Regions from separate parts of the Lysinibacillus sp. FSL R7-0073 genome, predicted to be linked through region 2. Evidence: riboswitches for the same ligand, from Rfam matches in the RefSeq annotation. Region 2 holds a riboswitch; the other holds the start of a gene.
The links. Region 2 has a riboswitch for S-adenosylmethionine ahead of MKY88_RS01830 (O-acetylhomoserine aminocarboxypropyltransferase/cysteine synthase family protein). Riboswitches for the same ligand answer to the same signal wherever they lie in the genome.
Positions count from the first base shown of each region.

Region 1: another riboswitch for S-adenosylmethionine. It lies ahead of MKY88_RS22470 (cyclase family protein); the one in region 2 lies ahead of MKY88_RS01830 (O-acetylhomoserine aminocarboxypropyltransferase/cysteine synthase family protein).

Region 1 is NZ_JBBPAS010000001.1:4,469,008-4,477,260, reverse strand. Features, by position in the region: gene MKY88_RS22500 (DUF4272 domain-containing protein) at 1-373, shown strand, start outside; gene MKY88_RS22495 (erythromycin esterase family protein) at 418-1,827, opposite strand; gene MKY88_RS22490 (hypothetical protein) at 1,994-2,347, opposite strand; gene MKY88_RS22485 (DUF2225 domain-containing protein) at 2,370-3,053, opposite strand; gene MKY88_RS22480 (Cof-type HAD-IIB family hydrolase) at 3,379-4,152, shown strand; gene MKY88_RS22475 (DedA family protein) at 4,241-4,837, shown strand; gene MKY88_RS22470 (cyclase family protein) at 4,866-5,603, opposite strand; SAM riboswitch class I at 5,692-5,798, opposite strand; gene MKY88_RS22465 (hypothetical protein) at 5,897-6,298, opposite strand; gene MKY88_RS22460 (AraC family transcriptional regulator) at 6,461-8,032, opposite strand; gene MKY88_RS22455 (ABC transporter substrate-binding protein) at 8,111-8,253, opposite strand, start outside.
Region 2 is NZ_JBBPAS010000001.1:369,453-377,705, reverse strand. Features, by position in the region: gene MKY88_RS01835 (hypothetical protein) at 1-173, opposite strand, end outside; gene MKY88_RS01830 (O-acetylhomoserine aminocarboxypropyltransferase/cysteine synthase family protein) at 501-1,805, opposite strand; SAM riboswitch class I at 1,922-2,035, opposite strand; gene MKY88_RS01825 (glycerol-3-phosphate acyltransferase) at 2,191-2,823, shown strand; gene MKY88_RS01820 (SLC13 family permease) at 3,025-4,506, shown strand; gene MKY88_RS01815 (succinate CoA transferase) at 4,588-6,108, opposite strand; gene chrR (class II chromate reductase ChrR) at 6,475-7,206, shown strand; gene MKY88_RS01805 (hypothetical protein) at 7,417-7,842, shown strand; gene MKY88_RS01800 (hypothetical protein) at 7,885-8,253, opposite strand, start outside.

The DNA.
Region 1 (8,253 bases), 4.1 Mb from region 2:
AAATGCACAAGAAGCCATTAATATTTCATGGCAATATGAAGCTTATTGGATACTGATTTGGGTACTGGGATTTGTTAAAGAGCTTGATTTTCCTGATGAAGTATGTGATTGTGAGTACGCTATTCAAGTTATTTCTAACTGCGAAACGTTTGAGCAATTTTATCTTCAAATTATGATGCGTAGTCAGAAAGAAATAATGGATGAAGCCGACAAGATATTCAGATTACACTGGGCGTGCGTAGATAGTCGTATACAAGAACGACCGGCTCCTGTTGGAATGAATGAAAGTATTGTTATGGAAAGACGTAGAGCCTTATTCTGGTTGATCGGTCATCAAAACGAAGAGTGGGAAACGATATCAATGGATACTTAGAAAGTAATAGCAAACTAGGATACTAGTTTGCTATATTATAAAAGTTATTTTACATATGTTGGTTTATTCACCTTATCAATTAAAAGAATACCATCATATTGATCACGTGGAACAAGGCTTTCTTGTATAACTCCCCAGCTATAGGATAAGCGAGGTTCAAACATCCATGAATTACCACGTTCATTTTGACGACTACGTAAATCAATGAATGTGTAAGGTTTGTTGGCTGAAGATACAATATCTTCGATAGATCCTTTTATAGGTGGTAAAACGGCCATCGTCTCACCCATATTATTGGCAGTTTCTCCGCTTGTCATATATAGACCTAATACATAGCTATATTTTTTGTAGATATCTGGTAAACGTTCACCCATTAATTTAACTGGATATGGGGAGCCCATTACGTCCGATTGTGCCTTACGAACATGGTCATTATGCGCCCAAACGATAAACTTTTCTGTTGGATAAACTTCTTCAGCTAACCAAAGTAAGTTCTCCATCATCGCCTGATCGCGCCACTCCATTGTTTTTAAAAATGATTCATATATATTTTGCTCCATTTCGATATTGGACTGAATTGTTAGCTCTACATATTCGTCTGCCAAACGGATACGGTCTGCTAAAGTGCGCTCCATCAGTTTTACTATTTGAAGTTCATTCGGATAAGCCTTTTGAAGCTCTTTTTCTTTCATCTGAACTTGAGATTTTACTTGTTTATACACGTTGATAATAGCTGTTTTTTCTTTCTGGTAGCCTTTTAGATCTTTGCTAGAGCTCCACTCTGTGAGTTGCTTCTCGGAATCACTGAATTGCTGAGCCAATTGAGGATTTTGCAACCAATCCCCATTCGTAAATGCTCCTTGCTGTTGAATATCAAAGCCTGCAAGAACAAGAGGTTTTTCTGTAGCTTGACTTGTTTTTGCGTATTCAAATAGAGGTAACGTTTCTTTTGTCCACCATACTCCAAAAATAGCATCCTTCATTGTTTGTAGAGCAGCTTGTTTATCGATTTTTCCTTGGGCATTCATGACATCGCCCAGACCACTTTCAAAGGCTAGAACATTGTAGCCCATTTCCTGATGCAAAAATTGTATTAAACGTGTTTTAGCTAGATTAAATTGTGCGACACCATGAGAGCTTTCTCCTAAAAAGACAATGCGTTTATCGTGTAATAAGGGTTTTAGCATTTCTAAATCCTCAAATTTACTAGATGGGATTTTCTGCGCACTAATTGCTTCAGGTTGGATGGAAGACAGGCTATACGCATGATCGTTCGCCCATTTCTTCCAATCCTGTAATGTCTCATTAGAAGTCCTAGCCTGTTGCACCATGCCATAGTTTTCCTGTTCTTTTATTGCAGGGACAGCCGCTAAGGCACTAGTTATGCCACTGAATGCTATTAAACTTGTTAGTGCCATACTTATAATAACTTTACGTTTCCTATATATCTTCATTAAAAATCAGCCCTTTTCTTTATGTTGATATTTAGTATAGGGGGCAAAGTTTAAAGCATAGGGGGAGTTTGTTTAAATTTTGTTTAAATTTGGAATGGTTGTAAAAAAAGAAAGCATCTCCATTTGTAAGGGTAAGGGAAGAAGTACAAACGGAGATGCTCAGTAGCTATTTATAATGATACGTACTAGCTCTAACATGGTTACGTTGAATCTGGTTGAACCACGCACGATCCTTTTCCTCTTGTTTTAGGGTACCAATAATGGAGGAGGAGCAGCTCACACAAAGTTTTGCTTGTGTTATTTGTCCACATCTTTCACAAGGTGCACCCAAATTAGGGAAAATTGAATTTTTTAACTTTCCAGCTTTGACCCATTTATACAGTAGCTCAGATGATACACCTGTCAAAGTCACAACCTCTTCGTTTGTTAAATAACGATTATTTTTTCTTAATAAAAAATGATGTAGCTCTGAAAAAATATCCTCTTCTCTCACATCTATCTTTTTTTGAAATAGCAACATAACTAATCCTCTCTTCGTCACATCAATTCATGCTTTCATTAACGGTTATAGGTTGTTCATCATATTTATAATTTTCCCAACGATTACGTGCTTGCTTTCGATATTTTGGCGAGACATTCTTATCGGCAATTAATCTTGAAAATCCTTTTTTAGCTTCTGTCATATCACCAAGTCGGAGGCTTAGCTCGGCATGTAAAAATTGAATTCGCTCTCCACCTTCCTGGTTAGATGCAAATGATTTACTGTAAAAATCTCTAGCGGCAAAAAGGTAGCGTTTTTCAGATTCTTCGTCCTTTTTTAAACGATATAACCAGGCAATTTTTAAAGCAAAATTAGCCATCAAAAGCGATTCTTCCATTGATGCGCGAGATACTAGGTAGGCCAGCTTAAAGCTTATAATGGCATCATCGATTGTACGTTCCTGACAGATATTCATAGGTTTCTGTAGCTCTTTAATGTATAGTTCATCTATGAGCTGCATGAAAGGTCCGTATGTCCGCGTCATGGATTTATGGAAAGCAAACCCACAATGTGGGCACACAGCAACTTCATACAGCAAAGGGTTTAGGCCATCATAGACGGGCATGAAATCTGTTTGTTCCTCGATAATTTTATATCGATTTGGGCGTACTTTATACGTTGTAAAATGCTTTTTGCAAAATTTACAATCTACGCTACTTTCATAGTAGTAGATGTTAAATGCCATAAGAATCAACTCCTTTGCATGCTCTAGAATTATTATTTCTTTTGTTCTATTTATACGCAATCGATAATCGTTCAATGTATTTAATTCATTATCTATCATTTTAACAATTCTGTGTTCTTTGGTATACTCCTTTAGAATTATTAAAATAAAAATAATTCTTACATTTTTAGTTAAATATCATTAGAAATAAGCATGTAATAGTATTTATCGGTGTACTTAAAGTAAGTTATATAGTTCGAGTGGATTTTGTCGAATTATATACAATTTATTTTATAGACAATTCGAATTGTATAGTTCAAAAGTTTGGTGTGAAAGGGTGGAGGAAATGACATATAAAATAGTATTTTTTGATGTGGACGGTACTCTGATCAATTATGAGAATGGCGCTGTGGAAGAAAGTACAAGGCAGGCCATTCACCAACTACAGGATAAAGGGATTCATCTAGTGGCTGCGACAGGAAGGCCGTTATCCATGTGTGATGAGCTGAAAAGTTTGGGGATTGAAACCTTTATTACAGCAAATGGAGCATATGTAAAGCACAAGGATGTTGTCATACATAAAATTCCGATTGATAAGGGCATTGTTCAAAATGTTCAAGCTTTTGCACAGCAACAACAGCATTCCTTAACATTTTTTACCGAACAACTTACGATGAATGCTATACAAAATCCATTAGCCTTAAGCGCGATGCAAGAGACATTGTCTTTACATGATTTTCCCGTTAAAAATGACAGCATTATCGATGAAGAGGTTTTTCTTATGTGTCTCTATGCGGATGAACAGGCTGGAAAAAGATTAGCTTGTCAATTTTCGAATATATTACAGCAACGATGGCATCCTTATATTGTGAATGTCTTACAGCATGATGTGTCCAAATCGATAGCTGTAAAGGCTGTACTAGATTATTTTGAGATTAATTCTAAGGATGCAATTGCTTTTGGAGATGGAGAGAATGATATAGATATGCTAGAGCAGGTTGGCCTCGGGGTTGCCATGGGAAATGGTAGCCAAGCTCTAAAAAATGTTGCAGATTTTGTTACAAAGAAATCCATTGAAGGTGGCATAGATTTTGCTTTACGTCAGCTACACATTATTTAACGATATATAAGGTAGTAAATTGGATGCTTGAGAAACTCTTTGGATGATAGTTATGAATGTATAGAACAATGTGTTAGGTGGTTGGATAATGGCACAGCATGTGCAATCTCTAATTGAACATTACGGGTATTTTGGCATCATTGTGATCCTAATTGGAGGCATTGTTGGGTTGCCACTTCCTGATGAAGTATTTTTAACATATGTAGGCTATAGTGTTTATCGAGAAAGTCTTGAACATATCCCAGCGTTAGTAAGCGCTCTGATTGGCGCAATGGGAGGTATTACTTTAAGCTACTATATCGGCCGCCGATTTGGTTTACCGCTCTTGCAGAAATATGGGCCAAAGATTCATATAACTGAGCAAAAAATTGATTTTACTAAAAAAATGTTTAAGAAAGTGGGCCCTTTTTTATTAATCGTTGGCTATTTTATTCCAGGTGTACGCCATCTGACAGCCTACATTGCGGCTATTAATAATTATCCATATAAGAAATTCGCTTTCTTTGCTTATACAGGAGCATTTATATGGACTTTCACATTTATAACATTAGGAAAAGTATTGGGGGAGAAGTGGCGTTTCGTTGGCTACTATTTGTCCCATTACAGTATTTATGTCATCTTATTGTTTGTCCTTGTCATGTTAATGGTTTATTATCTATTAAAAAAAAGAAACGTACAAAAGTAAAGTCGGTATGATTCATACCGACTTTTTGTTATGGCAAAATGGCAAATGATCGTACGGGGAATCCAGATGCTTTTTCAGGCTTAGGTACAATATTAAAAATAATAGCCCCTTTTGGAGGAAGCTTGTCCAAATTAGTCATAAGCTCAATTTGATAAGTGTCTTGATCAAGGACAAAATATTCTCCATCCAATTTGCCGCTTTGACGGAAATCAGTAGCAGAATCGGTATCAAAAGTTTCGTGACCGATTGCACTTACTTTACGTTCCTTAAATAAAAATTGTAATGCCTCCAAGCCCCAACCCGGAATATGATTATGGCCATCCACATCTTTATTACTGAAGGCTTCTTTATCGGGCCAACGCTTACTCCAATCTGTTCGCAGTGCCACAAAAGTACCTTCTTCTATTTGTCCATATTGTGCCTCGAATTCTAGAATATCTTGTACACTGAGTGTAAAGTCATGATTACTAGTAGCCTCTTGTGATTTATTAATAACGATAAGCGGGAGAACGAGCTCCTTAAGCTCTAGTTCATCTAGAAAACGAGTATCTCTTACAAAGTGAATAGGTGGGTCAATGTGTGTTCCATATTGTCCGGGGAAAGTAAACTGCTGTGCGAAAAACCCATCATCATGAGAGAATAATGTTTCAAATTTAGCATCTTCAAACATGAAAAAATGAGGTGAATGTGGGCCGAAGGTATGTGTCAAATCGACCCATTGTTTTGATTTTAGTAAGTGCAATGCTTGTAAAAGTTCGTTAGACATTTAATTTCCTGCTTTCTAAAAGTAATGGTAAATAAAAAAGAGTCCTCTATAGAAGAGGACTCCCGGAATCAAACATGGGTAGTTCGTCTTCTCATCTTTCAGGCTTAGATTTTGCCAGAAGGAATTAGCACCATACTGATTGAGCTGGTTGCTGAGACTTCATCGGGCCGATCCCTCCGTCTCTCTTGATAAGAAATAGAATATAAGAATTTTCAGAAATAATATTACGAATACTTTAGCATATATTTTTATAGTTTACAACTTTGATAGGATTACAGGGTTAAAAATTTTATTTACCAATTCAAAATTAACGTTACTCTACAGCAACCACTATCCATGAGCTGTATTCTAAAATTGTCTGGTGTATAGTTGGTTTCGAATTTTGTAGTGATGCCTGTGGATGTAATCAATTTTTCGACCTCTGTTTTATTTGAAAGTTGTGCAGCATTTTTTAAATCATGCGCAAATTGTTGAGAACTATCAATTTTATCCGTAAGTAATTGCGCTTGCTGCATAATCGCCTTTATCCGCGTAGCTGAAGATATTAGTTTTTGTGTATCTACAGGGGGAAAGGGACTATTACTGGTCGGCATTGCTAAATGTTGAGAAAAAGGTCTAGCTGCAAGGTGATGGGCTGTCGACGGTATTGGGTAATGGTAGGGGTGAACAAAATACGGATAAGGATTATAATACAATTCAGTTCCTCCTATCCAAAAGCTGATATCTTATCTTATGTAGCATGATCTTTTTAGGTGTTTGGATAAAAATATTCCTGTACAGGAGTGTAAAATATAATATGTTAAATGACATGCTAAACAAACAAAAAAGGAAACCATGGCGTGCTTCCTTTTTGTACTTTAACCAAGAACATTTAATACATCATCTATTTTTTTGCTATGTGATAGGATTCCATAATTCATCCACGTTAAAAAGTCGACCTCATAAACACAGCTAGTCTTAACTGCACTTAGGTTTTTCCACATAGAAGATTTTAAAATAGTACGCTCTTCATGTTCATAAAAGGAGTGCTGCTTGTCGAAGGTGATAAATAAATGATCAGCGTCTAGTTGTAGCAGCTGATCTAATGTCAGGTGAGCTTTACGCTGATTAAGCGGTATTTTCCATACTAATGGATGAGGCGTTAAGCCTAAGTCACGGTATAGGATTGGCCCTGTATAACCGCATTCAGGGCCGGCATACAGCGTAATGCCAATGGCTGAAATGCGAAGAAATGCCACTCTTTGCCCGTAAACGGATTTACCGAGAATTCGTCGGGCCTTCTGTACCTTATCCTCATATTCCGTGATAATATCTTGCATCATAGCGGTTTTCCCTGTTAAATCAGCAATTTTAAATAGGGTCGATTGCCAATCCTCCCCAGGGTGGTTTAGGTGACAGATTGGGGCCAGCTTATTTAAATGCAGACAAGTTTCCCAACGCTCTATACCAGCATCTAACATAATTAAAGTTGGTTTATAGTGAAAGAGGCGATCCACTTCTCCGTACTGTACATCAATATCGGGCACATCCTGCAAACCTAAATAGTCTTGTTTTCCCCACTTGGAATGACTGAATTGAGCAATGGGTGTAATACCTAAAGCTACAAAGAAGTCCTCTAAGAACGGTGCGAATACACGTACATTATTGCTCTGACTTCGTCGGTATTGTCCTGGGGAAATTCCTACATGCTCTTTAAAACGACGATTGAAATAATATTCGTTATTAAAGCCAATGGACTGACTAATTTCAAATACACGATCATTAGTTGTCATTAATAACTGTTTGGCTTTTTCAATACGTATACTATTTAAATAATGAAGAGGAATCTGCCCCGTAATATCTTTAAAAATACGAGAGTAACTCCATCTTGGAACATCTGCCAGCTCTGATAACTGTTCAACAGTCCAATCTCTTCCAAAGTGTTTGTGCAAATATTGGATAGATTGCTCTACAGATTGACGATCATTTTGTAGAATAGGCTTCGATTGGTTTTGTTCAAAAATAAATAGCATCATTTCTTGGAAACGAACATGCTGCTCAAAAATAGTGTGTTCATCCTTTGCTTGACGACACCGATAAATAGCCTCTAATAGTCTATTGCATTGAGAAAAGGGAAGAAGTCGTAGTTCTCTAACACTTGTAAAGAGACTAAGAGGAGCATGGGATTCACTAAGATAGATCGTGTTAAATGTCAATTGGTATAAACAGAGAGGCTCATCAGCAGTGTGAATTTCGACATGGCTATTAGGTGGAATAACCACACATTTTTCTTTCATAAGGTGGATAGTTTCATGATTTGTCTTAAGTGTTCCGTTACCACTAATAAGGATGAAAAGCGAATAGTATGTATTGCTATATGGCTGCATATCCACTGAAAGAATAGTATATGAAATAGATTGTAAATGATAGATTTGTGTTAAATTACCCATTGTCCACGCACTCCTAAGTAAAGTTTAAATTTGGAAAACAACACAAAGAAAGCCCCATGAAGAGCTTTCTTTTGTAAATTATTTCACAAACCATTTCTCAAGATCATCATATTTTAGTAGGTTTGCAGTAATGGCACCAGACTGCCAATAAGTTCGATCAGCAATATAAACTTGTCCATTTTTTACAGCAGGAACTGCTTTCCAAAGTGTACTATCTAACC
Region 2 (8,253 bases):
TCATTTGCGCAAACCTGTTCCTGATACGCTGAATGACCGAAAATTTGCTGCCATTTATGTTCCACTAATGTAAGGATGTGTTGAATGGATTGATTGTTAACAAATACATGACCTTCATTTAGTTCATAAATTAGATAAGATGCAATGTTTTGCGCACTATAGAGATTACCCATTTTAAACACTCCTTTATCATTAGTTTTTTGAAGAGTAGCCACTGGCTATGTAACTACTCTCCTATCTATTCAAAAGTGGGGGAGCACTTATGAAAACATTTACCTTTTCAACAAGGTTTTTCCGTACACTTAACTTAATTCCAAGTATATAACAAGGTTTTATTAAAGTCAATAATACATATAAAATTACTTGGTATTTTTTTAAAAAGGTTCTGATAATTACCGGATGAGGCAGTTGGTTAATGTAGCAACGTTTGACGTATACCAAATGAGGCTATTCGAATGAGAAAATACGTAAACGCTACCACATTCGCCTGTCATTCTATATTAAGCTTCTACTGTTTGTTCAGTTGTTGATGTTGCCTGAGTTATAGCCTGCTCTAAATCTGCAATGATGTCCTCCACTGCCTCTAAACCGATTGATAAGCGAATGAGCGATTCGGTTACGCCAGCTTGTATTAGTTCATCTGCTGATAATTGTTGGTGTGTAGTAGATGCTGGATGGATAATTAGCGACTTAGCATCCCCTACATTTGCCACATGTGAAAACAGCTTTACATGATCAATAAGCTTTCGACCTGCTTCACGTCCACCTTTAATGCCAAATGTAAGCACTGAACCGAAGCCATTTTTTAAATACTTTTTCGCCAACTCATGTGTTGGAAAATCTTCTAGGCCATTATAATTTACATATTCCACAGATGGGTGGTTACGTAAATATTCAGCCACAGCTAAAGCATTTTCATTGTGTTTAGGGATACGCAAATGAAGAGTCTCTAAACCTTGTAATAGATTGAAAGCTGCATCTGCACTTAATGTTGGTCCAAAATCACGTAACAACTGTACACGCAGCTTTGTAGCAAAAGCTGCAGAAGCTGTATCGATTCCATAGCGTAAACCATGGTAAGAAGCATCCGGCTCTGTAAAGCCTGGGAATCGCCCACTAGTCCAATCAAACCTACCAGCGTCTACAACAACACCACCTAAAGTTGTCCCATGACCACCTATCCATTTCGTTGCTGAATGAACTACCACATCCGCACCGTAGTCAATTGGTGTAGAACCATAAGGAGAAGCAAATGTACTATCGATAATTAATGGTAAGCTGTTGTCATGTGCAATCTTAGCTACAGCTTCAATATCTAAAACCTTTAAGCTAGGATTACCGTAAACTTCAGCGAAGACAGCTTTTGTTTTATCGGTAATGGCAGCCTTAAAATTCTCTGGGTTTGTTTCATCTACAAAAATCGTTTTAATACCATAGTTTGGTAATGTATTAGCGAATAAATTATACGTACCACCATATAAAGAACTAGCTGCTACAATTTCATCTCCTGCTCCAGCTAGATTTAAAATAGAAAATGCAATAGCTGCTGCACCAGATGAAAGTGCTACTGCTGCTGTTCCACCTTCTAATAAAGCCACACGCTTTTCAAAAACATCCACTGTCGGATTCGTAATTCGCGTGTAAATGTTCCCCGCCTCCTCTAAAGCAAAAAGACGTTGCGCATGAGCAGTGTCTTTAAAAACGAAAGCAGTTGAACGGTAGACAGGAACTGTTCTAGAACCCGTCACAGGGTCTGGCTCTTGACCACCATGTAACAGTAATGTTTCTGGTTTAAAATTTGTCATTGTGTACCTCCATTTGGTTATTTTTTTACGATGGTACCGGAGATGAGGAGGATTTTTCTGTAGAAAACAAAAACCCTCTTCAGCTAAGAAGAGGGTTGCGGTTGCAAGTTTTCCTCCCCTTATCTGCCAGATCCAAGTAAGAATCTGTAGGAATTAGCACCTTAGTAAGTTCATCACCTACTGGTTGCCGGGCATCATAGGGCCTATCCCTCCGCCGCTCTTGATAAGAGTATGAGATTCAATTTCCATCGTTGTTACAAAGTATAAGCATAGAGTTTTTTTCTGTCAACATCTAAATTTTATTTTTTCCGAAACTTCTGTCTGCTCTTTTACGTAGTAAGAACGCATACACTATTTTAGAAAAAAATTTGAAAGGAGTATTTTTATGGTAAAAGCCGTGATCTGTTTTCTAGTTGTCGGCTATTTGATTGGCTGTATTCACGGCTCTAAGGTGGCACAATTTTTATCCGGGGTTGATTTAAAAAAAGCTGGTCATGGCAATGCTGGCGCCTCTAATGCTACGCTTTCACTCGGCTGGAAATATGGCGTTTTAGTAGCTCTTATCGATATTGGCAAAGGCGTCGCAGCCATCGTCGGTGCACATTTTTATTTAGCAGATGCAACACATTTAACAGCAGAACAAACATGGCTCCTCACCTACTTGTTAGCTGCAGGGGTTATTTTGGGGCATAATTTCCCTTTTTATATGGGCTTCAATGGTGGAAAAGGGACTGCCTCTATCATTGGAATTTTACTTGCGGTTGATTGGAAGATTGGTTTATTTGCACTTATTCTTTTTGTTATTTTATCTTTTGCAACGAACTATTTAATTGTTGGGGTATTAGAATTTTACCTCGTTTTTTGTACCGCTACTTATTTATGGATTCCTGGGCTAGGCCCGACCATTATTGCCATTCTACTTTTTGGTATTGCTATTATTTTGCACATTGAAAATATTCAACGTTTAATCAATGGAACCGAGCCTAAAGTTACTGCTGCCTTCAAGAAAAAGAAATAATATTTTTTAGGAGGTATTTGTATTTTTTATGACCACAAATTATCTCTTTAATTACTATTAAAGCTGTAAAACAGACATATTTCGCTTCCTTTCATTCTATACAATAAACGGATGAATTCTTATCTTAAGAAAACATTATATTGACCGATGTTATGGATAATAACTGTCATTTTTATGTAGACGTAGAAGGGATGAGAAAATATGTCTTCACCTAAACAAGCAACAATGAAGCGTAATTTAAAGCCTTTATGGATTGGGTTGGCTTTTGCTTTATTAATTATCATTATTTTTTTACCTAATAACGGTGAGCTACCTGTAGCTGGGCAGCGCGCTTTAGCCATTTTAGCTTTCGCGGTTATCCTGTGGGTAACAGAGGCCGTTTCATATCCTGTTAGCTCTGCAATGATTATTGCACTCGTCACTGTTTTACTAGGACTTGCACCATCCATGGATGACCCAACAACACAACTAGGTACCGCTAGCGCCTTAAAACTATCATTAAGTGGTTTTAGTAATTCTGCCGTGGCCCTAGTAGCAGCGGCTCTTTTTCTAGCAGCAGCCATGCAAATTACCAATTTGCATAAACGACTTGCTCTTTGGATTCTTTCACTTGTAGGAACAAAAACAAAAGCCATTGTTTTCGGTGCTATATTAGTTTCAATTGCCCTTGCATTTTTTGTTCCTTCGGCTACTGCACGTGCTGGCGCAGTAGTCCCTATTCTTCTTGGGATGGTCGCAGCATTCGGTTTACCACGTGATAGTCGACTTGCTGCTTTACTCGTTATTACTTCTGTACAAGCCGTCTCCATTTGGAATATCGGTATTAAAACTGCGGCAGCGCAAAATATGGTTGCTTTAAATTTCATCCAAGAGCAATTTAATGTGAATATTTCATGGGGTGCTTGGTTACTTTATGCTGCCCCATTCTCGATTATTATGTCAGTAGCCTTATTTTTCATTATGATTACGCTTATTAAGCCTGAGACGAGCAATATTGAAGGTGGTAAAGAAGTTATCAAGAAACAGTTGGCTGAGCTTGGACCATTAAAAGCACCTGAGATTCGATTGATCGTTACATCATTAGTTTTACTATTTTTCTGGGCAACTGAAGGCAAGCTTCATCCATTTGATACAACAACGGTTACAATTACCGCCATTGCTGTACTACTAATGCCTAAAATCGGCGTTTATTCCTGGAAGGAAGTTGAACCTCATATTCCTTGGGGAACAATCATTGTCTTTGCAGTTGGTATTATGCTCGGAACTATTTTACTAAATACAAAAGGTGCAGCATGGTTATCAGATAAAGTTTTTGGTTCACTTGGTCTAGATACTATGCCAATTCTTGCTACGATTGCTATCGTAACATTATTTAATATTCTTATTCATTTAGGTTTCGCTAGTGCAACAAGCTTAGCCTCTGCACTTATACCAGTGTTTATCGTGTTAGCTTCCACATTAACAGCTAATGTTGATCAGGTTGGTTTTGTTATCGTACAACAATTTGTTATTAGCTTTGGTTTCCTATTACCAATTAGTGCACCGCAAAATATGCTTGCCTACGGTACAGGAGCGTTTACAACAAAGGATTTCCTGAAATCAGGTATTCCATTAACGATTCTCGGCTTCCTCCTAATTTTGCTGTTCTCTGCAACTTATTGGAAATGGATTGGCCTACTATAAAGCATTAATCGTTTTAGATAAACTTATACACTAAAAGGCCTTGAGGGAGCAGCTGTCCTTCAAGGCCTTTTTATTAAAACTCTATTTTGATAAAGCTGGGTCTTTCATTGTTCCACTTTTTGCGTAATTAACATGCCATGACAGCGCTTTTTCAAGATCATGCGGTGTATGATGTCCACCAGTTGCCTCATTAGCGTCATTAAAGTATTGCCATAGCTGCTCACGATAATCAGGGTGTGCACAATGATCAATAATTAGCCCTACACGTTCTTTCGGAGCAAGCCCACGTAAATCAGCCACTCCCTGCTCTGTTACAATAACATCAACATCATGCTCTGTATGATCCACATGCGATACCATTGGGACAATGCTCGAAATATTGCCACCCTTAGCATAGGATTTAGTCACAAAAATACCTAAGCGCGCATTGCGGGCAAAGTCACCCGATCCCCCGATACCATTCATCATTTTAGTGCCAGAAACATGTGTAGAATTAACATTTCCGTAAATATCAACTTCTAATGCCGTATTCACTGAAATCAAGCCGAGTCGGCGAATAATTTCTGGTTGGTTAGAAATTTCTTGTGGACGCAGTACTAATTTATCCGCATACTTTTCAAAATTTCCATAAACACGGTTTCCTACTTGTTCAGAGAGGGTAATGGAAGTAGCAGAAGCAAAATTCACTTTTCCTGCATCGATTAATTCAAATACTGCATCTTGAAGTACTTCAGAGAATACTTCTAGGTTCTCAAACTCAGAATCTTTAAAACCAAGTAATACTGCGTTCGCCACTGATCCAACCCCAGATTGAATTGGACGCAAGCTTGTTGTTAAACGGCCAACTCTAATCTCTTCGCGCAGGAAATTTAACAGGTGATTAGCCATAATATCTGTTTCCTCATCAGCAGGAACGATCGTTGATGGCGCATCTAAAATATCAGAAACTACGATACCTTTTACTTTATCTAAATCTAATGGAATACCAATTGTACCAAGACGATCAGACACATGTTGTAAAGGGATTGGGTCACGTTTCCCTTGTTGTGCAGGAACGAAAATATCATGTACACCCTCTAATGCATCAAGTTGTGCTACATTTAATTCAATGATGATTTGATCTGCCTCTTGCACAAAAATCGGAGAGTTACCAACTGAAGTTGTAGGAATTAATAAGCCATCTTCTGTAATAGCAGCCGCTTCAATAATCGCAAAATCAATAGGTCCTATAATGCCTTGGCGAACTAACTCCGCATTATGAGATAAATGTGCATCCACAAATGTGATATCACCACTATTAATTTTATTACGAATACCAGCATCTGCCTGGAAAGGTCCTCGCTTGCGAATAACGCCAGCCTCCGCTAGGTATTGGTCTACCTCAGGGCCAAGAGATGCTCCTGTATATATATCTACCTGGAAGCTCTCTTTTTTAGCTTTCTCTACAAGCGCAAGAGGTACAACTTTTACATCCCCAGCACGAGTGAAACCGCTCATCCCTAATACCATGCCATCCTTAATCCAAGATGCTGCTTCTTCTGCTGTTACAACCTTGCCCCGTAATTGCTCATGACGAAGCTTTTTCGCTAACTTTTCTTCCATTCCTTATTCCTCCATCCCACTTTATTTTTGTTCAACTAGTATTTGGTTCCATTATCTCAGTCATCAAAATTACCTCTGCTTCAAACAAATATGCAGGAGGCTTTATCCTTAATTAAAAGAGCTAAACCCACTCCTCTTCCGCATAAGAATAATCTAATTTTTGGTAGCACAACCAAATAAACAGCCGATTATATAATTTTATACTATTTAGAATATTTAATCTATATCAAATGAAATATTTAACTTTCCGAGATAATTTCTACATTTCCAAACTATTTAAATATAATTATATACCCCTCTTTAATCGATTTTGATTGAAAAGCGTGCTATGCTCTTGATATAAAAGTGACAAAGGAGAGTAAACAAATGGTTAAAGAATTATTACGAAACCATTCTTCAGTAAGAATCTATGATGGAAACCCGATTTCAAAAGAAATTATTGAAGAATTAATCGCAACAGCCCAAATGGCTGCCACGTCACATTTTGTGCAAGCCTATAGTGTTATATGGGTAACAGATGCAGACAAAAAGGAGAAATTAGGATTACTCTCTGGGAATCCCCGTCAGTATGAAACTTCTGGTGGTGCCTTTGTTTTTTGCGTTGATTTCAAACGCCTACAAATGGCAGGTAAGTTAGAGGGAGTAGATATCGTGGCCGATTCAGCCGAAAATGTCCTTGTTGGAGTTGCTGATGTATCATTATTTGCACAAAACTTTGTTATTGCAGCAGAATCAATGGGATATGGCATTTGCTATATTGGAGGAGTGCGCAATAACCCTTCAGAAATAAGTGATTTATTTAATTTACCTGATCACGTTTTCCCGTTGTTCGGTCTAACAATTGGCGTACCTGTTCGTCGTAATGAGGTAAAACCACGATTGCCTGTGTCTGCTGTATTACATGAAAATGAATACAATACCGAAAAGTATGATGAACTTTTACCAGCATATAATGAGACAATGGAAGCGTATTATAATAGTCGATCATCTAACAGAAAAATCGATAATTGGACAAAGCAAATGGCTGATTTTTTAATTGAGCAACGTCGTCCTCATATAAAAGAGTTTTTAGCTACTAAAGGATTTAACTGGAAATAAATAACTTCTTCTAAAATGGGGTTACTATCGGATGATAATAACCCCATTTTTTTCATAATTCCGTTACCTGTTTGTATTAACTCTAGTCATTATGTCTCGATATATCTATTAAGTACAATAATAAATTAAACGAAAAGACTCTTCCATTTTCAAACAATTCCATTCATATTAATAAATGATTACGTATTTACGAAAGGAGTTATACAAGCAATGTCCTATATCAATAAACATCTTGCTCGTACCTTAGAACAACAACATAAGAGAAGTGTAAGAGGTTTATTTTTAAAAATTGAAGAACTAAATGCTGCTTGCACTCAACTACGAAAACGACTTGAGCCTGAAACAGATATAGCCGTTTATAAATATGCGATAGATTATGTCAATCAATTTGTTGCCCATACCTCTATCCTCAATTTAAAATTTATTACTAATACTCAAAATTTAGAAGTGTTAGTATTACATGCTCTTCTACTATCCTATATTTTAGAAAATGAGGACAACCAGTCTTTTGCCTACGAGGAAAAATTGCTAAAAGGATACTTACAAGATACTTTCACATTAAACGATCATGCCAAAACACTCTTTATAAACCATAGAGAAAAAATGCTTACCTTTATTCAAAACGAAGGAACATAAAAAAGACGATCTTGAAATACGAACAAGATCGTCTTTTACTTTTTATTGTAAGCCTTTAATAATTAAAGAACGGACTGGCAGGAATTGCTCCCCTGTTTCACCATATTTGATTATAACCTCGTCACCTTCTTGTAAATAAATAGCTAAAGGTTCTGTTTCGGCACTTACTAAGTAATTTTCACCATTGCTTAATAAGAAAGAAATCGTCGTAAAATCACCAAGTCGTTCCTTGTAAACTCGGACAACTTTTCCGCTAGCCTGTTTCTCTTCTGCATTTGAACTACCATCTACCGTATTTCCTCCACGACTTAAAGCAGTTTTATATAGCTTCAGTGCTTCTCTTGGAGTGGTAGCGTAAACAGAAATTTCAGGATTGGCTGCTGAAACAATGAAATAGTTTTGTAAAAATCC